Regions from separate parts of the Streptomyces sp. NPDC048001 genome, predicted to be linked through region 1. Evidence: riboswitches for the same ligand, from Rfam matches in the RefSeq annotation. Region 1 holds a riboswitch; each other region holds the start of a gene.

Region 1 (6,169 bases):
GGCCGGGGAGCCCTCCGGCGGCGAGCGCCGCCCGGCGCCCGGGCGGGCGGGGCTCCCCGTCGTTCCCGGGACGGAGATACGTACGTCCTGTACATTTTCAAGGACAGCACTCCGGAACCGGAAGAGGTACGCCGTGCACCGTCCCGCCTCCCGCCATGCCCTGCCCGAGTTCACCGACCGCTCCCCGCTCGGCACCCGCACCCTGGACCCGTACGCGAAGCTGTTCGGCGAGCGGATCGTCGTCCTCGGAGCGCCGCTCGACGACACCGCCGCCAACGACGCCGTCGCCCGGCTGCTCCTCCTGGAGCACGCCTCACCCGGGCAGGACATCCAGCTCCACATCAACTCCCCCGGCGGCCCCTTCGCGGCGATGACCGCCGTATACGACACGCTGGCGGCCATCACCTGCGACGTCGCCACCACCTGCATCGGCAGGGCCGACTCCACCGCGGCGCTGCTGCTCGCCTCCGGCACACCGGGCAAGCGCTCGGCACTGCCCGGTTCACGCATCCTGCTCCGGCAGCCCGCGGTGGACGAGCCGCTCCACGGGAGCCCCTCCGACCTCGCGGTCCACGCCGAGGAACTGCTGCGCCGACGCGCGCTGACCGTGGCCCTGACGTCCCGTCACACCGGTCGGGACGAGGCCGCGGTGGCCGGGGACCTCGAACGGGACCTGGTGCTCGACGCCCGGGCGGCGAAGGCGTACGGAGTGGTGGACCACGTCCTCGGGGGCCGCCGCGGCACGGGGTGGACCGCGTGATCCCCGAACCGCCGCGACTGCCCGCGCCGACCCGGGCCGAGGGGGCCTACCTCGACAGCTACCTCCAGGCCGCCGACCGACTCGGCCGCGCCAACCCGGCCCGCGCGGAGCGCACCTACGAGGCGCTCCGGTCCGCCCAGGCGCTGGTGGGAAGCGCGATCGCGCTGCGCGATGCCCTCACCCGGATGCACCGCAACGGGGAGAGCGACGTGCACAGCGCGACCCTGGCCCGGGCGCTGCGCGCCCTCGACGGCGAACGGCGGACGAACCGCCTGACCCTGCCGCCCCTTTCGGGGCCGGAGGGGATCTGACGGAAGGTCCGCCCCTGTCAACCGCCGACGGGGTAACGGTGTTCGTCCCTCGTTCGGTGGAGCGGGGACGACGACTCCGTGCTCCGGAGCAGTTGCGGGCGAGGACCACCGATTTGGCTGAACCGGTCGGTTTCGATGCTGGTACGACGATGGTTCCGGCGGGAGCCGGGGGCGCCCCAACACCCCTGCCCACCCGAACAGATCAGTCGTGATCGGCTTCACAAAAGCCGTTTCAACTCGGAAATCGGACATCCGTGAGTCACGATCCCTGGGACGACAAGCCCCCGTCACCTCGACGGGGCGGTCCGGGCGGACGCTGAGTCCTGCCGCCGTGCCGGGCGTCGGGTCGACGGAAGTGCATCGGCAGGAGTGGAGGACCCGGCAGTACGGGGCGACCGGTGGTTCCGGTCCGCTCCTCGGGGTGAAGCCGCTGCGGCGGCCGGGCGTCTTCGCGGTCCGAACCCGACAGGTCACCCTTCACAGGCGGCAGACGAAGGGTTGCGCATGACCGCGCAGACGCAGGTTCCGTTCCCCTCCTCCTCCGTGCCCGCCGCCCCCCGCGGCGCCCGCCTCCCCCGCACGGGCGTCGTCTCGGCACTGACGGCCGCCGTGGTGGGCGGCTCCCTCCTGGTGCCGGGCGCGGCACCGGAGGCCGCCGCGTCGAGCAGCCACGCGGGCACGGCGCTCCGGGTGGCCGCCTCCAAGAAGGGCGCGCCCTACCGCTACGGGGCGGCCGGGCCCTACCGGTTCGACTGCTCGGGGCTGACGCTCTACTCGTACCGGAAGGCGGGCAAGGCGCTGCCGCGCACGGCCCAGCAGCAGTACAACCGCACCAGCCGCATCTCCGCGGGCAACCGCCGCCGCGGGGACCTGGTGTTCTTCCACTCCGGCGGTTCCGTCTACCACGTGGGCATCTACGCCGGGAGCGGCCGCATCTGGCACTCCCCCAAGACCGGCGACGTGGTGCGGCTGGCCAAGATCTGGACGAAGCGGGTGTCCTACGGCCGGGTGCGGTGACCCGGCGGCGGGACGGCCTGGGCGGCCGGGACCGGCCGCTCGGGGGAGGCGCTCCCGGCCGCCCGGGGAAGGCGCTCCCGGGCCGCCGGGCCGCCGAGCCCGGCCTCGGCTGCCGCCGGGGGCCGGGGCCCCGGCTCGCCCCGGCCGTGCCGGGGCGGGAGGGCGGGCTCCGTCAGCGGCTCCGGTTCCGGCAGGGGCAGGACGACCCACACCGTCTTGCCGCCGTCCTCCGTCGGGCTGACGAACATCCGTCCGCCGTGGTGGGCCGTGAGCGAGCGGATGATCCCCATGCCGCGCCCGTTGTCCTGCCGCACCGCCGCGGGAAGCCGGCGGGGCCAGCGCGGGTGGCTGTCCGTGACGCCCACCAGCAGCCGTCCCGCCGCCGTGCCCGGCCCGCCGTCCCCGGTTCCCGCCTCCTCCAGGAACAGGTCGACGCGGAACGTCGGGGACTGCCCGAAGGTGTGCTGAACGGCGTTGGTGGCGAGCTCGGAGACGATCAGGCGGACCGAGTCCCGCAGTTCGCCGTCCCCGGGCAGCCGCCAGGCGCCCAGCACGTCGGCGGCGTACCGCCGGGCCGTGGAGACCGACACCGGATCGCTCGGCAGGGTGACGGAGGCTTCTTGACGGTCTGCCATGGCGTTGCGGTCCCTTCCACCGGGGCGCGGTCCGGACGGCCGCGCGGGGCGGCCCGCCCCGGAATGCCCAACGCCGACAGGGTGCCATCCGGCACCGGGCGGGGGAGGCGTTCCGCCCGGATCAGGGGACAACTGTCGCCCGAAGCGGTGATGCCCGAGGCGTGCACCTGTTCGGCACGGGCGGCCGGGCCCGCCGGGCGAGGGCAGCCCGCGCGCCGCCCTCCCCGGGCGGGCCGCGGCGGGCTCATCCCGGCGGCGCGGTCGCCAGGACGGTTCCGGCCGCGGCGGCCACCTGGCGGTCCGTGAGATCGGCCCGGGCGGTGAGCCGGAGGCGGGAGACGCCGTCGGGCACCGACGGCGGTCTGAAGCAGCCCACCAGCAGCCCGGCGTCCCGGCAGTCGGCTGCCCACCGCACCGCGGCCTCCGGCGACGGTGCCCGCACCGAGACCACGGCGGCGTCCGGGCGGGCGGCCGTCAGACCGGCCTCGGTGAAGCGCCGGTGCAGCTCGGTGGCGACCGCGCGGGCCCGGGCGGGCAGGTGCGGCTCGCGCCGCAGGACCCCGAGGCTCGCGAGGGCGCCCGCGGCGGCGGCCGGGGCGAGGCCGGTGTCGAAGATGAAGGGGCGGGCGGTGTTGACCAGGTGCTCCACGACACGCGCCGGACCGAGGACGGCACCGCCCTGGCTGCCGAGCGACTTCGAGAGGGTGACGGTCGCCACGGTGCCCGGCGCCCCCGCGAGGCCCGCCGCGTACGGGGCGCCCCGGCCTCCGTCGCCGAGCACGCCGAGCCCGTGCGCGTCGTCGACCAGCAGCGCGGCGCCCGCCTCCCGGCAGGCGCCGGCGATCCCCGCCAGGGGTGCGGCGTCCCCGTCGACGGAGAACACCGAGTCCGTGACCACCAGCGCCCGCCGCCCGGGGTGCGCCTGGAGGGTCTTGTGCACCGCGTCCGGGTCGGCGTGCGGCACCACGGCCGTCTCCGCCCGGGCGAGCCGGCAGCCGTCGACGATCGAGGCGTGGTTGGCGGCGTCCGAGACGACCAGCGCACCGCGCCCGGCCAGGGCCGTGACGGCGGCGAGGTTGGCCGCGTACCCGGAGGACAGCACCAGCGCGGCCTCGAAGCCGCAGAAGGCGGCCAGCTCGCGCTCCAGCTCGGCGTGGAGCCGGGTGCTCCCGGTGACCAGGCGGGACCCGGTGGCGCCTGCGCCCCAGCGCAGTGCGGCGTCGGCCGCGGCCCGGGCGACCTCCGGGCGGCGGGTCAGCCCCAGGTAGTCGTTGCCCGCCAGGTCCAGCAGCTCCGAGGCGGCCTCGCGGGGGCGCAGGGTGCGGACGAGCCCGGCGCGCGCCCGGTGGCGCGCCTCCTCGTCGATCCAGTCGAAGGGGTCGATCCGGTCGACGGGATCGCGGGGGGCCTGCGCCATGGGGTCCGGTCCTTTTGTAGGCAGCGCACAGACCCTAGCGGGGCGGCAGCGCGCGCGGGATGTGGTCATACACACACCTGATTCCACCGCCGTTGTGCACATCCTCCTTGGCCCGGGCCCGTGCGGTGCGTCAGGATCAGCGCCATGGACCTGCTGAACACGCTGGTGGAAAAGGGCATGCGGCGCGAGCTGCCGACCCGTGAAGAAGCGCTCGCCGTCCTGGCGACCTCCGACGACGACCTGCTCGAGGTGGTGGCCGCGGCCGGCCGGGTCCGCCGCCAGTGGTTCGGACGGCGGGTGAAGCTCAACTACCTCGTCAACCTCAAGTCCGGGCTGTGCCCCGAGGACTGCTCCTACTGCTCGCAGCGCCTCGGCTCCAAGGCCGAGATCCTCAAGTACACCTGGCTGAAGCCGGAGGAGGCGACCGAGGCGGCGGCCGCGGGCGTCGCGGGCGGCGCGAAGCGCGTCTGCCTGGTGGCGAGCGGGCGGGGCCCGACCGACCGGGACGTGGACCGGGTGTCCAGGACCATCGAGGCGATCAAGGACCAGAACGGCGAGGTCGAGGTGTGCGCCTGCCTCGGCCTGCTCTCCGACGGCCAGGCCGAGCGGCTGCGGGCCGCCGGGGCCGACGCCTACAACCACAACCTGAACACGTCCGAGGAGACGTACGGGGAGATCACCACCACCCACACCTACGCCGACCGGGTGGACACGGTGAACAAGGCGCACGCCGCCGGGCTGTCCGCGTGCTCCGGCCTGATCGCCGGCATGGGCGAGAGCGACGAGGACCTGGTGGACGTGGTCTTCGCCCTGCGCGAGCTGGACCCCGACTCCGTGCCGGTGAACTTCCTGATCCCCTTCGAGGGCACGCCGCTCGCCAAGGAGTGGAACCTGACCCCGCAGCGCGCGCTGCGGATCCTGGCCATGGTCCGCTTCGTCTGCCCGGACGTGGAGGTCCGCCTGGCGGGCGGGCGCGAGGTCCATCTGCGCAGTCTCCAGCCGCTCGCCCTGCACCTGGCGAACTCGATCTTCCTCGGCGACTACCTCACCAGCGAGGGCCAGGCGGGCAAGGCGGACCTGGAGATGATCGCCGACGCCGGCTTCGAGGTCGAGGGCGCCGGCACGACGACCCTGCCGGAGCACCGGGCGGCCGGGGGCTGCGGCTCCGCGGGCGCGGCGGGCTCCGTGTGCGGCGAGGGCTCGGGCGGCTGCTCCGGCGGCGCCGGGGAGACCGCGTCCGCGACCGGGTCCGCCCCCGCCCCCGAGGCGGCTCCGGCCGGAGCCCGTACCGACCTGGTCGCGGTGCGGCGGCGCGGCGCGGGCACGGACCTGGCGCCCAATGCCTGAGTTCACCACCGGTGAGCTGCTGGACCTGGACCGGGCCCATGTGTGGCACCCGTACGGCCCGATGCCGGGCCGTACCGAGCCGCTGCTCGTGGAGTCGGCCTCCGGCGTCCGGCTCCGGCTGGCCCGGGAGGTCCACGGGCGGCGGGAGCTGATCGACGGCATGTCCTCGTGGTGGTCGGCCGTGCACGGCTACAACCACCCGGTGCTCAACGAGGCGGCCACCGCCCAGCTGGGACGGATGAGCCATGTGATGTTCGGCGGGCTCACCCACGAGCCGGCCGTGCGGCTCGCCGCGCGGCTGGTGGAGGTCACACCGGAGCCGCTGCGGCACGTCTTCCTGTGCGACTCCGGCTCGGTCTCCGTCGAGGTGGCCGCCAAGATGTGCCTGCAGTACTGGCGCTCCCTCGGCCGCCCGGCCAAGCAGCGGCTGCTCACCTGGCGCGGGGGCTACCACGGCGACACCTGGCAGCCGATGTCGGTGTGCGACCCCGAGGGCGGGATGCACGAACTGTGGCAGGGGGTCCTGCCCCGGCAGGTGTTCGCGGGGCCCCCGCCCGCGGAGTACGACGAGACCTACGCCGAGGAGCTGCGCGCGCTGGTCGCGGCGCACGCGCACGAGACGGCCGCGGTCGTGGTCGAGCCCGTGGTGCAGGGTGCGGGCGGGATGCGCTTCCACTCCCCG
Region 2 (6,169 bases), on a different contig from region 1:
AGATCCGGACACCCCTTCAGGAGGCCGCCATGCCCCGCCCGCCGTCGACGTCCCGCCCCTCCCCGGCCCCCGGGGCGCCCGTGGCGGGCCCGCGGCGGGTGCCCGACCCGGTGGGACACCCGGCGCAGGGCAGCAGGGCCACCGGGGTGCACCACGGGCCGGAGCCGGTCCGGGGGGCTCTGCGTCACGCCTCCGGAATGACCGGAATTAGAGGCTCCGCACTCTGGACCCGCGCCAAGATCCGCTGTGTAGGGTGACGGCCGTGGCCAGAGTCCGATTGAGCGTTGCGCAGCGCCGGGAGGAGCTGCTGAACGCCGCCGTGGAGCAGATCGAGCAGCGCGGTGCGGCGGCGGTGCGGATCGCCGACGTCGCCACCGCGCTCGGTGTCAGCAACGCGCTCGTCCTCTACCACTTCTCCTCCAGGGAGCAGCTGGTGGCCGCCGCGTTCAGCCATGCCGCCGACGCCGATCTGCGGCATCTGCGCAAGATCGCCGCCCGGCGCACCTCCGCGCTGCGGCGCCTGCGCTCGGCGGTGCGCTGGTACGCGCCCACGGGCCAGGCCAAGGGGTGGCGCCTGTGGATCGAGGCGTGGTCGATGTCGCTGCGCGATCCGGACCTGCGCGATCTGTCGCGCGGGCTGGACCAGCAGTGGAAGTCCGCCCTGGCCGAGGTGATCGCGGAGGGCGCCGCGGCGGGCGAGTTCTCCTGCGAGGACCCGGCGGCGGCCGCCTGGCGCCTGACGGCCTTCCTGGACGGCCTCGCCGTGCAGATGACCTGCTACGCAGGCGCGGTGTCCCGGGCGGCCATGCTCCAGTGGGCGGACGACGCGCTCGCCCGCGAGCTGGGGCTGGACCGGGAGGTTCCGGCGCCGGCCGGCGGCTGAGAGAGGGCGGCCCCGCTGCCCGTGCACCGCCCGTCCGGGAGCGGACGGGACGGCCACCGGGCGGCGGCGCCCGGCCCGTGGGCGGTCCCGCCCGGCCCCGGGGTCCGGGGCGGCCGGACGTGGCGGCTCACAGGGGCATGAGGTCCGGGCGCTTGGCCTCGACGTGGTCGCCGGAGCTCTGGCCGCGCAGGCGGCGGCCGATCCAGGGCACCAGGTGGTCGCGGGCCCAGTGGATGTCGTCCCGGCGCACCTCCAGGGCGCCCCGCGGGGGCAGCGGCGGCCAGGGCTGGTCGGGGTCGGCGGGCACCTCGATGCCCAGCACCTGGGCGGCCCGGAGCGCGACCCGGGTGTGCCCCTCGGGGGAGAGGTGCAGCCGGTCGGTGTCCCAGGCCCGCCGGTCCTGCACGGACCTCAGGGACCAGAGGTCGAGGACCGGGCAGCCGTAGCGGTCGGCGATCGCCCTGACGTGCGCGGTGTAGGTGGCGATCTTGCCCCGCAGGTGGCGCAGGACGGGGACGTCCCGGGTGTCGAAGCCGGTGGTCACCATGACCGTGCCCACCGAGGAGGTCAGATCCGCCACGGCGCGCTCGAAGCGGGCGGCGACGTCGTCGGGGTCGGTGCCGGGGCGGATGATGTCGTTGCCGCCCGCGCAGAAGGAGACCAGGTCGGGGGCGAGTTCCTTCGCCCTCGGGACCTGGTCGGCCACGATCTGGTCGAGCAGTTTGCCGCGTACGGCCAGGTTGGCGTAGCGGAAGGCGCCCTCCGGCGCGAGGTCGTCCAGGATCACCGCGAAGCGGTCGGCCCAGCCGACGAACGCGCCGTCCGGTCCGGGGTCGCCGACACCCTCGGTGAAGCTGTCGCCGATCGCTGCGTACGACCCGAATGTGCCGCTGGTCCGTGTTCTCGAATCGTCTGCCACGGACAGTATTTTCCCTGCCCGGATGTGACCTACGCGACCGTAGGGAGGGGTTGACGCCGGGTGATCTTTACCACCGGTCAAGTTTCCCCCAAGCCGGAATACGCGGAATCCCCCGCTCCGCGGGGTGGCGGTGCGGGGGACGCGTCGAGGCCCGGGAAGCGGTCCGCCGCCGGCGCGGGCCGGCGGCGGAACGTGCGGGGGGCGTCAGATCGAGACGCCGTGCTGGCGCAGGTAGGCCACCGGGTCGATGTCCGTGCCGTAGGAGGAACCGGTGCGGATCTCGAAGTGCAGGTGCGGGCCGGTGGAGTTGCCGGTGGAGCCGGAGAGCCCGATCTGCTGGCCGCCGCTCACCTGCTGGCCGCCGGAGACGGAGAGCGAGGAGAGGTGGGCGTACTGCGAGTAGGTGCCGTCGGTGTGGCGGATCACGACCTCGTTGCCGTAGGCCCCGGCCCAGCCCGCGGAGACCACGGTCCCGGCTCCCACGGCCTTGACCGAGGTACCGGTGGAGGCGATGAAGTCGACACCGGTGTGGTAGCCGCTGGACCACATGGCGCCGCTCTGGCGGTACGGCGTGGAGACGGTGGCCCCGGGGATGGGGGCGCTGAAGCCGGAGGCGGGGGCCTCGGCGGCGGGCTTCTGCGCGGGCGCGGCGGCCTTCCCAGCCGGTGCCGCGGCCTTCCCGGCCGGGGCGGCGGCCTTCTCGGCCGGGGCGGCGGCCTGGGCCGGGGCCGCCTCGCGGGCGTCGTCACGCGAGGCGCGGGGCGCCGATCCGGTGCGCACCTCGGGGTCGTTCTTCGCCGCGGACTTCGCGCCGATGGTGAGCTCCAGCCCCGGGTGGATCAGCGAGGGGTCGGCACCGATGGCGCGGCGGTTGTCGTCGTAGAGCTGCTTCCAGCCGCCGCGGAGGCCGCTGTCCTCGGCGATCTGCGACAGGCAGTCCCCGGCGACGACGGTGTACGTGCGGGGCGCCTGCGCGGCCGCGGCCGGGGCCGGGGCCGCCGCGGGGGCGGCAGCGGGCGCCGCGGCGGCCCGGGCGGGTGCGGCGGCGGGCGCCTGGCCCGTGGCCGCGTGGGCGCCCGCGGCGCCGAGCAGCGGCAGGGCGATGGCGGCGCCGCCGGTGCCCGCGACGACGAAACCGCGGGTCAGCGAGGTGGACTTGGGACGGCGGTGCTTACCCTTTCCGGGCATGGCGCATTCCTCTCCGGCGCCTGCGAGGTGAGCTGTCGGGTTCGAGCTGGAGATGCCCGATCGCGCAGTACACGCGATTTCACCCCAAGCCGTCCGAAATCAACCGGATACGGCGTACTACCTGGGTCCCCCGCTCCTGCCACGCGTGGGTGAGTGCGAACTCCGGTCGGCGGCAGGACTAGGCGGTCCGTCCGGATTGAGCGTGACCGTAGGCGAGCCGCCCCGGCGGAACAACCCACCCTGATCCACCGCACCCCGGGAACTCCCGCACGATCACCGCACCCCATCACCCTGCGTGGGCGACCACCCGTCAACTTCCGTCCCTGAACTGGAACTGACACTCCGGCAGCGGGCACGGTGCGTCACGATTATGATCCTGCTCACCCAGGCATTCCCATTTCCCCCATGAAAGGACACCGCCTACTCAAAAACCCAATCCGGACAGAAAGCGCGAAGGCTTATCGAATAGTGCACTTGCCGCGCAGGGCCCGGGGGCCTCGTCCCCTTCGCCCCCATTCCCCTCCACCGGGCCGGCGCACGCCCGCTCCACCCCGGGAGAGTGCGGACCGGCGCCACGGGGCGCAGGGGCGCGGGGCCGGGGCGGAAGCCCGGTGCCCGACGCTTCCCGCGCCCCCGGTCGAGATGGTTGCCGCATGAAACGGATGTCGTATCGTCGGGTTCCCGCCCTCGTCGGCCCCCGCCGACGGCTGTGACCCGAAGGAGTCCATGTGACGCAGCAGCTGCCGCAGGCCCCGTCGGCCGAGCCCGAGCTCGCCGGAGTCCGAAACTTCCGGGACGTGGGCGGGCTGCCGACCGTCGACGGCCGCACAGTCCGCCACGGCAGGCTCTACCGCAGCGGTCACCTCGCGCACGCGACCGCCGCCGACGCGGCGTTCCTCGCCTCGCTCGGGCTCCACACGATCTTCGACTTCCGCAACGCGGCGGACCAGCGGCTGGAGGGACCGGACGTCGACCTCCCCGGGGTGCGCAACCTCAACCTCCCCCTGAGCGACCCGGCCGACGGCGCCGAGTTCTGGCGGATGGTGCGCGACGGCGACCTGGAGCAGCTGAAGGCGATCCTCGCCGACGGCAAGGGCGCGGCGCGGATGACGGAGTCGTACCGCTCGATCATCCGGGAGCGGACCGCGGAGCACGGCCGTGTGCTCCACGCGATCGCCGAGGACAGCGTCCCGGCCCTGATGCACTGCGCGGCGGGCAAGGACCGCGCCGGTCTGTCCGTGGCCGTGACCCTCCTGGCCGTCGGCGTGGAGCGCGACGCGATCGAGGCCGACTACCTCAAGTCCAACGACCCGCACCGCCGCTACAAGGTCCGGCGCGGGCCCGGTGCCCCCGAGGGGATGTCGCCCGCGGTCATGGAGCTGCTGAACCCCCTCTTCGACGCCCGCGCCTCCTATCTGGAGGCGGCCTTCGAGGCCATCGACGACACCTGGGGCGGTACGGAGCGCTATCTGTCCGAGGGTCTCGGCCTCTCCCCCGCCACCCGTGAACGGCTGCGCGGGCGGCTCCTCGACGGCGCCTGAGCCCGCGAGACACCCGAGGGGCCCGCGGGCCCCTCGGGTGCACGCCGTCCCCTGCGGAGCGGCGGGTCTACTGGTTCGAGCCTCCCACCAGGAACAGCAGGTAGAGGAAGGCCGCGATGACGTGGCCGGCGACCAGGTAGGCGAAGAGGCGTATCACCAGGCCGCGGGGGAAGCGGTCCCCGCGCGGTCCGCCCGCCTCGCCGCTGCGGCCGTCCAAGGGGTCGTGGGACATCGCGTGATCACCTGTCTCGGGTCAGGGGCGGACGGATCCGTGGGGGTGGGGGTCGGGGCTCCGGAGCAGCGTGTGGACGAAGAGCAGCTCGGCGCCGCCGGGTTCGGCGGCGGCGATGCGGTGGGGGGTCTCCGAGTCGAAGTGCGCACTGTCCCCCGGCCCCAGCTCGTGCACGGTGTCGCCGAGCGCGAGCCGCAGCCGGCCCTCGACGACGTGCAGCCACTCCTCGCCGGGGTGCACCCGGACCAGGTCGCCCTGGGTCCCGTAGGGGACGGTGACCCGCAGCGCCTGCATGGCCCGGCCGGGCGCGCCGGCCTGGTGGTAGGTCCAGCCGTCCGCCCGGACCGCCTCGTGGCGGCCCGCACTGATGACCGGCTCGCGTTCGGGGGCCTGCTCGCCGAGCACCTCGCCCACGGTGGTGCCGTAGACACGGGCGAGGGCGAGCAGCAGGGGCAGCGAGGGCTGGCGGTTGCCCGTCTCCAGCCGGGAGAGGTGCGCCGGGGAGAGTCCGGCGCGGCGGGCGGCGGACTCCAGGGTGAGCCCCCTGCCCCGGCGCAGGTCCCGTAGTCTCGGGGCGACGGCGTCGAGCCCCTCGGGCGCCGGGTCGGCGGAAGTGGTCATGCCTCCATTCCGCCACCCTTTTGCCGTTGGGGCAAGTTTCTTGCCTGGGAGGCAAACGGAGCGCCCTCCGACGGCGGCCGTGGACGGCTCCCCGGGAACGGCTCCCCGCCCGTCGGAGGCCGCTGCCGCCGACGGCACCGGGCGGCGGGTCGCACGCGCCTCCCGTGCCCGGAGGTGAGCCCGGAGCCCGTGGAGGTCGTCCTCCACCGGCTCCGTCGGGAGCACCCGGGCGTCATCGGTGACGAGGCCCTTCCGCGGGAGCCGGAAGGGGTGCGCGGCACCATCCCCGAGGGGGACCTCCGCCGCCGTCCTCCGTGCCGCCTCCGGGCGGAACCCCGGCGGCGCCTTCCGGGACGCTCCGCAGGTGCCCCGCCCCTGCGGCTCAACGCGCCCCGTCCAGGCGGGCCAGCAGATGGGCGTCGAGGAAGCCCCGCTCGGAGGCCGGATCATGGAGCAGCCTGGCGAACACGGGGAGCCCGGCCCCGGCCAGCAGCTCGGCGAGCCGGTCCGGCGGCCAGCTGTAGGCGGGCGCCACCCTGTGGTCGAAACGGACCGGCCCGGGTGCCTCGGTCGCGAAGAACGAGACCAGGAGCAGCCCCCCTGGTGCCAGGACACGCGCCTGCTCGGCGAGCAGCGCGGGCAGTTCCCGCGGAGGGGTGTGGATCATCGAGTAGTGGGCCAGCACTCCGCCGAGCGCGCCGTCCCCGACGGGAAGGGCCTCCATCCGCGCCTCGGAGAAGCACAGCGCGGGATGGGCCCGCCGGGCGTACCCGACCATGGCCGGG
Region 3 (6,169 bases), on a different contig from region 1:
GGGTCCCCGTGACCATCGCCAAGGCGGACGGCGCCCCGGTCAACGCCGCCTCGATGCTGGCCGTGCTGGGGCTCGGCGCCAAGGGCGGCGAGGAGATCGTGCTCGCCTCCGAGGCCACCGACGCCGACGCCGCGCTCGACCGCCTGGCCAAGCTGGTCGCCGAGGGCCTCGACGAGCTGCCCGAGACGGTCTGACCGCAGCGGGCGGCCCCGGCGGCCGTCCGCACGTCCGCGCCCGGTGAGCCGCGGCACCCCGGAGGGTGCCGCGGCTCACTGCCGGTCCGGGCCGCCCTGCGGTGCGCACACCTCCGTGGTCCGCCGGGTCCGGGGGTCCCTCCACCGTCCACCGCCGGCGCGGATACCGGCCGGCCGCCGCACGCGGCACCGCAATTCCCCGGATGAATTCCCCCGCGATCCAGGGCCGTGAATTCATGCGAAGCAACGCACCCGGCGCGACGGAAATACACGCAATTCCGGGAGGGCATCGCAAGGACGCCCCTCCCCCGTCACCCCTTTGTATACGGACCTCGTGTTACGTGCGGACGCGTTCGGTGTTTACGGAATGTTGCGAGGTCCTCACGGGCTCCACGCGGCGGAGCCGGTGGGCCGCTGCGGACCGCTCCGCGTGCAGGGCCGTCAGGGCGCGGGCGCGCTCCACGTCGCCCCGGGCGACCGCGTCCACGATGGCGCCGTGCTCCACCCACTCCTCGACGGGTGCCGCCGCGGGCTCGACCGCGTACATCCACGCCACCTTGTGGCGCAGCTGGGTCAGCAGGGCGATCAGCCCGGGGCTCGCGCTGGCCTGGGCGAGCGTCTCGTGGAACCAGGTGCCGAGGGACCTGAGATCCTCGCCCTGACCGCGCCGGGCGCGGTCCTGCCCCAGCCGGACCAGGCCCCTCAGGACCCTCAGATGCGCCTCGCTGCGCCGCTGGGCCGCACGGGCCGCGCCGAGGGGCTCCAGCAGGGTGCGGACCTCCAGCAGGTCGGCGGCCTCCTGCTCGGTGGGCTCGCAGACATGCGCCCCGGCGTGCCGCCGGGTCACCACGAACCCCTCCGACTCAAGGGTCCGCAGGGCCTCGCGGACAGGGACGCGGGAGACGCCGTAGCGGCGGGCGAGCTGCTCCTCGGTCAGGCGGCTGCCGCGCCGGAAGACGCCGGAGACGATGTCGTCGCGAATAGCCGTGCATACAGAGTGCGCGGGAATGCGCATGACCGAACCTCCGCCGTATCCGCACGAAACCAGCGCCGGCTGACGCGTGTCCCGTGACTCTATTCCAGTCGGCGGGGTTTTCCGAAGGGCGACCGGAATCCACACATAATCTTCTGGCCTTTTGGCCGGAATCGGTGGAACAGTCGGCCGCGACGGCGGAGGCCCTCCCCGCGAGGGACGGGAGGACCCCCGCCGAGGGGACACCGGACGGGTGAAGGCAGGGGCACGGGTGAGGGCCGGGACACGGATCCGGCCCAGACCGCCGCGGGCCGGAGGGGCCGTCCGCGGTGCGGACCGCCCGGCGCACGGGGACGGGACGGCGGCCCGGTGCGGGCGGCCCACCCGGACGGGGCGGGCCGCAGGGGGTCAGACGCCGACGCCGTGGGAGCGGAGGTAGGCGACGGGGTCGATGTCGGAGCCGTACTCCGCCGTCGTCCGCGCCTCGAAGTGCAGGTGCGGGCCGGTGGAGTTGCCGGTGGAGCCGGAGAGGCCGATCTGCTGGCCCGGCGCGACCCGCTGGCCCACCCCGACGCCGACGGAGGACAGGTGCCCGTACTGGGTGAAGGTGCCGTCGTCCATCCGGATCACCACGTTGTTGCCGTACGCGCCGCCCCAGCCGGCCTCGACGACGGTGCCGGCGCCGACGGCGACCACGGAGCTGCCCATCGGGGCCCGGAAGTCGACACCGGAGTGGCTGCCCGAGGACCACAGGGCGCCGCCGGCCTGGTAGCCGGTGGTCACATGGGAGCCCGCCACCGGGAGGCGGTAGGCGTTCAGGCGCTTGCGCTCGGCCTCACGGGCGGCGCGCTCCTCGGCCTCGCGCAGCTCCCTGGCGCGCTCCTCGGCCCGGCGCTCGGCCTCGGCCCGGGCCTTGGCGGCGGCGCGCCGCTTCGCCGCGGCCTCCTCGGCGGCCTCGCGCTGCGCGGCGGCCTGGTCGGCTATCTCGTCGGCGAGCGAGGTCTCCACGGAGATGACCTGCGTCAGACCGGTGTCCTCGGGGGTGGCCGCCAGGGGCTCGGCCGCGAGGGCCGGGGAGGCGAGACCGCCCACGACGCCGGTGGTGGCGAGCGTGGCGGCACCGGCGAGGCTCGCGGTCCTGCGCGTCAGGCGGCTCGGGGCACGATGCTTCCCGGTGGCACGGGTGAACGCCATGGAGAGGCGGATCCTTTCCTTCCGTCTCGCCTACCGGGTTAGCTGACGGGTTCGGAGCAGGAAGGTCTCCTACGGGCGCCTCCGCGGACGAAGGCCCCCGATTCACCCCAGGGAGAACGCTCCGCCGCCCTCCACGGGCGGGGAGTTGGGTCCCCGGCTCCCCGGGCTCACACCCTGCGGGGACTCGGCGATGACTGTCCGGTGCCGCCGGTGCGGCAGGTACGGGGCGGACAGCCGGACCGACGCTAGGCAGTCGGAGGGCCCATCACCAAACGGACAAGGGCTTTTGTCATACACGCCACATGACATAACGCCACTTACGCCAAAGAGCCAGATCAATCGCTCATTCAGGACATAGGGGACGGGCCCTCGGATCCGGGCAGACGCCCGAGGACCCGTCCCCCCGTACGCGGGCGGCGGTCAGCCCGCGACCACCGTCACCTCTCCGATCCCCAGGGCCTCCACCGGCTCCCGGATCGCGGAGGCGTCGCCGACGAGCACGGTGACCAGGCGGTCGACCGGGAAGGCGCCGACCGCGGCCGCGGTCGCCTCCACGGTCCCCGTCCCCGCGAGCCGCGCGTACAGCCTCGCCTGGTAGTCGTCGGGCAGGAACTGCTCCACCTGGTCCGCAAGGGTGGCCGCCACGGAGGCGGCCGTCTCGTACTTCAGCGGCGCGACACCGACAAGGTTCTGCACGGCCACGTCCCGCTCGGCGTCCGTCAGCCCCTCGGAGGCGAGCGTCCGCAGCACCTTCCACAGGTCGTCCAGGGCCGGGCCCGTGTTGGGCGTGTCCACGGACCCGCTGATCGCCAGCAGCGCGGCCCCGGAGCCGTCCGGCGCGGAGCGCAGCACCTGCCCGAAGGCGCGCACCCCGTAGGTGTAGCCCTTCTCCTCGCGTAGGACCCGGTCCAGGCGGGAGGTCAGGGTGCCGCCGAGGCAGTAGGTGCCGAGCACCTGCGCCGCCCAGACGCTGTCATGGCGGTCGGGGCCGACGCGCCCGATCAGCAGTTGGGTCTGCACGGCCCCGGGCCGGTCCACGATCACCACACGGCCGGTGTCGTCGGCGGTGGCCGCGGGGACGGGGCGCTGCGCCGCCTTGTCACCCGTCCAGGCGCCCAGGGTCCCGGCGAGCACGGCGTCCACGTCGAGACCCGTGAGGTCGCCGACGACCACGGCGGTGGCCGTGGCGGGCCGGACATGGGCCTCGTAGAAGGCCCGCACCGCGGCCGCGTCGATCCGGGAGACGGTCTGCTGGGTGCCCTGCCGGGGGCGGGAGATGCGCAGCGCCGCCGGGAACAGCTCGGCGGAGAGCTGCTTGGCCGCACGGCGGGCCGGGTTGGCCATCTCGTGGGGGATCTCGTCCAGGCGGTTGCGGACCAGGCGGTCGACCTCGCCGGAGTCGAAGGCCGGGGCACGCAGGGCGTCGGCCAGCAGCCCGAGCGCCTTGGGCAGCCGGGAGGCGGGCACCTCCAGGGAGACCCGCACACCGGGATGGTCGGCCATCGAGTCGAGCGTGGCCCCGCAGCGCTCCAGCTCGGCGGCGAACTCCTCGGCGCTGTGGCGGTCGGTGCCCTCGGAGAGCGCCCGGGCCATGATCGTGGCGACGCCGTCGAGACCCTCCGGCTCGGCGTCCAGCGGCGCGTCGAGCAGTACCTCGACCGCCACGACCTGCTGGCCGGGACGGTCGCAGCGCAGCACCGTCAGGCCGTTGTCCAGGGTGGCGCGCTCGGGGGCGGGGAACGCCCAGGGCCGGGGCTCCCCGGCGGTGGGCTGCGGGTGGAAGTCCATGGTCACGGCAGCGTCGCTCACTGGTCGGCCCCCTCGGTCGCAACGTTCTGTGCGGGCTCGTCGGTCTCTGCGGCGTTCTCCGCCGACTCGTCGGCGGCCAGCGGCTCGTAGACCAGCACCGCCCGGTTGTCCGGGCGCAGCCTGGCCTTGGCGACCGCCTGCACCTCCTCCGCGCTGACGTCCAGCACCCGCTGCACCGCGGTGAGGGCCAGCTGGGGGTCCCCGAAGAGCACGGCGTAGCGGCACAGCTCGTCGGCGCGGCCTGCCACGGTGCCCAGCCTGTCCAGCCACTCGCGTTCCAGCTGGGCCTGGGCGCGCTCCATCTCCTCCGGAGTCGGTCCCTCCGCGGCGAAGCGGGCGAGTTCCTCGTCGACGGCGGCCTCGATCCGCGGTACCTCGACACCGGCCGAGGTCTTCACGTCGAGCCAGCCGAGCGAGGGCGCGCCGGCCAGGCGGAGCAGGCCGAACCCGGCGGCCACGGCCGTCTGGTCGCGGCGGACCAGCCGGTTGTGCAGGCGGGACGACTCGCCGCCGCCGAGCACGGTGAGGGCGAGGTCGGCCGCGTCGCACGCGCGGGTGCCGTCGTGCGGAAGGCGGTAGGCGGCCATCAGCGCGCGCGCCGGGACCTCCTCGACGACCTCCTCGCGCAACTGCGCGCCGATGACGTCCGGCAGGGAGCCGTCGCGCGGCGGGTGCTTGCCGTCGTGACCGGGGATCGACCCGAAGTACTTCTCGACCCACGCCAGGGTCTGCTCGGGGTCGATGTCCCCGACGACCGACAGCACCGCGTTGTTCGGGGCGTAGTAGGTGCGGAAGAAGGCCCGGGCGTCCTCCAGGGTCGCCGCGTCCAGGTCCGCCATCGAGCCGATCGGGGTGTGGTGGTAGGGGTGGCCCTCGGGGTAGGCGAGGGCCGTCAGGCGCTCGAAGGCGGTGCCGTAGGGAACGTTGTCGTAGCGCTGTCGGCGCTCGTTCTTGACGACGTCGCGCTGGTTCTCCATGGACTCGTCGTCGAGTGCGGCGAGCAGCGAGCCCATGCGGTCGGCCTCCAGCCAGAGGGCGAGCTCCAGCTGGTGCGCGGGCATGGTCTCGAAGTAGTTGGTCCGCTCGAAGCTCGTGGTGCCGTTGAGGGAGCCGCCGGCCCCCTGGACGAGCTCGAAGTGGCCGTTGCCCTTCACCTGCCCCGAGCCCTGGAACATGAGGTGCTCGAAGAGGTGCGCCAGCCCGGTGCGCCCCTCGACCTCGTGGCGGGAGCCCACGTCGTACCAGAGGCACACCGCGGCGACCGGGGTCAGGTGGTCCTCGGAGAGCACCACGCGCAGGCCGTTGGCCAGCCGATGCTCGGTCGCTGTCAGGCCGCCGGAGCCGGCCTGGCCTGTGGCCGTGTGACCCATGGGCATGTACGTCCCTTCGATCGCGATGTGAAAGAGTCCTGCCACCCTATGCAAGCGCACCAGCGGGTGGCGAAGTTCCCGTCCGGCCTCCGCGTCCCTCTTCCGGGTCGTGAGGGCGTTGTCGGCGGGACGGTCCACAATGGTGCGCGTCGGATCCACACTGGTACGTGAAGGAGCAGCAGCCGCGATGGCCCGCCGCAGCACGAAGACCCCACCGCCGGAGGCGTTCGAGGAGAGGATCCTCGACATCGACGTCGTGGACGAAATGCAGGGCTCCTTCCTCGAGTACGCGTACTCGGTGATCTACTCACGGGCACTGCCGGACGCGCGGGACGGCATGAAGCCGGTGCACCGCCGCATCGTCTACCAGATGAACGAGATGGGCCTGCGCCCCGACCGCGGCTACGTGAAGTGCGCGCGGGTCGTCGGCGAGGTCATGGGCAAGCTGCACCCGCACGGCGACGCCTCGATCTACGACGCCCTGGTGCGCATGGCGCAGCCCTTCTCCATGCGCCTTCCCCTGGTCGACGGCCACGGCAACTTCGGCTCCCTCGGCAACGACGACCCGCCCGCCGCGATGCGCTACACCGAGTGCCGGATGGCCGACGCCACGGGGCTGATGACGGAGT

The links. A riboswitch is a leader RNA that binds a small molecule or an ion and turns the genes downstream of it on or off. The one in region 1 is predicted to bind cyclic di-AMP.
Positions count from the first base shown of each region.
Region 2: linked by a shared signal. The riboswitch ahead of ACGF15_RS01480 (peptidoglycan DD-metalloendopeptidase family protein) and the one ahead of ACGF15_RS14960 (C40 family peptidase) in region 1 are both predicted to bind cyclic di-AMP.
Region 3: linked by a shared signal. The riboswitch ahead of ACGF15_RS10920 (M23 family metallopeptidase) and the one ahead of ACGF15_RS14960 (C40 family peptidase) in region 1 are both predicted to bind cyclic di-AMP.

Region 1 covers NZ_JBIDBN010000007.1:207,219-213,387, reverse strand. The annotation lists gene ACGF15_RS14970 (ATP-dependent Clp protease proteolytic subunit) at 134-760, shown strand; gene ACGF15_RS14965 (hypothetical protein) at 757-1,071, shown strand; cyclic di-AMP (ydaO/yuaA leader) riboswitch at 1,418-1,572, shown strand; gene ACGF15_RS14960 (C40 family peptidase) at 1,576-2,088, shown strand; partial or broken gene ACGF15_RS14955 (ATP-binding protein) at 2,271-2,723, opposite strand; gene ACGF15_RS14950 (8-amino-7-oxononanoate synthase) at 2,968-4,140, opposite strand; gene bioB (biotin synthase BioB) at 4,285-5,487, shown strand; gene ACGF15_RS14940 (adenosylmethionine--8-amino-7-oxononanoate transaminase) at 5,480-6,169, shown strand, end outside.
Region 2 covers NZ_JBIDBN010000001.1:362,528-368,696, forward strand. The annotation lists gene ACGF15_RS01470 (TetR/AcrR family transcriptional regulator) at 263-883, shown strand; gene ACGF15_RS01475 (SGNH/GDSL hydrolase family protein) at 1,011-1,802, opposite strand; gene ACGF15_RS01480 (peptidoglycan DD-metalloendopeptidase family protein) at 2,007-2,990, opposite strand; cyclic di-AMP (ydaO/yuaA leader) riboswitch at 2,995-3,152, opposite strand; gene ACGF15_RS01485 (tyrosine-protein phosphatase) at 3,719-4,531, shown strand; gene ACGF15_RS01490 (DUF6126 family protein) at 4,599-4,763, opposite strand; gene ACGF15_RS01495 (XRE family transcriptional regulator) at 4,785-5,384, opposite strand; gene ACGF15_RS01500 (methyltransferase domain-containing protein) at 5,767-6,169, opposite strand, start outside.
Region 3 covers NZ_JBIDBN010000005.1:91,877-98,045, reverse strand. The annotation lists gene ACGF15_RS10930 (HPr family phosphocarrier protein) at 1-194, shown strand, start outside; gene ACGF15_RS10925 (GntR family transcriptional regulator) at 532-1,209, opposite strand; gene ACGF15_RS10920 (M23 family metallopeptidase) at 1,576-2,361, opposite strand; cyclic di-AMP (ydaO/yuaA leader) riboswitch at 2,374-2,561, opposite strand; gene ACGF15_RS10915 (pitrilysin family protein) at 2,782-4,149, opposite strand; gene ACGF15_RS10910 (pitrilysin family protein) at 4,167-5,546, opposite strand; gene ACGF15_RS10905 (DNA topoisomerase IV subunit A) at 5,728-6,169, shown strand, end outside.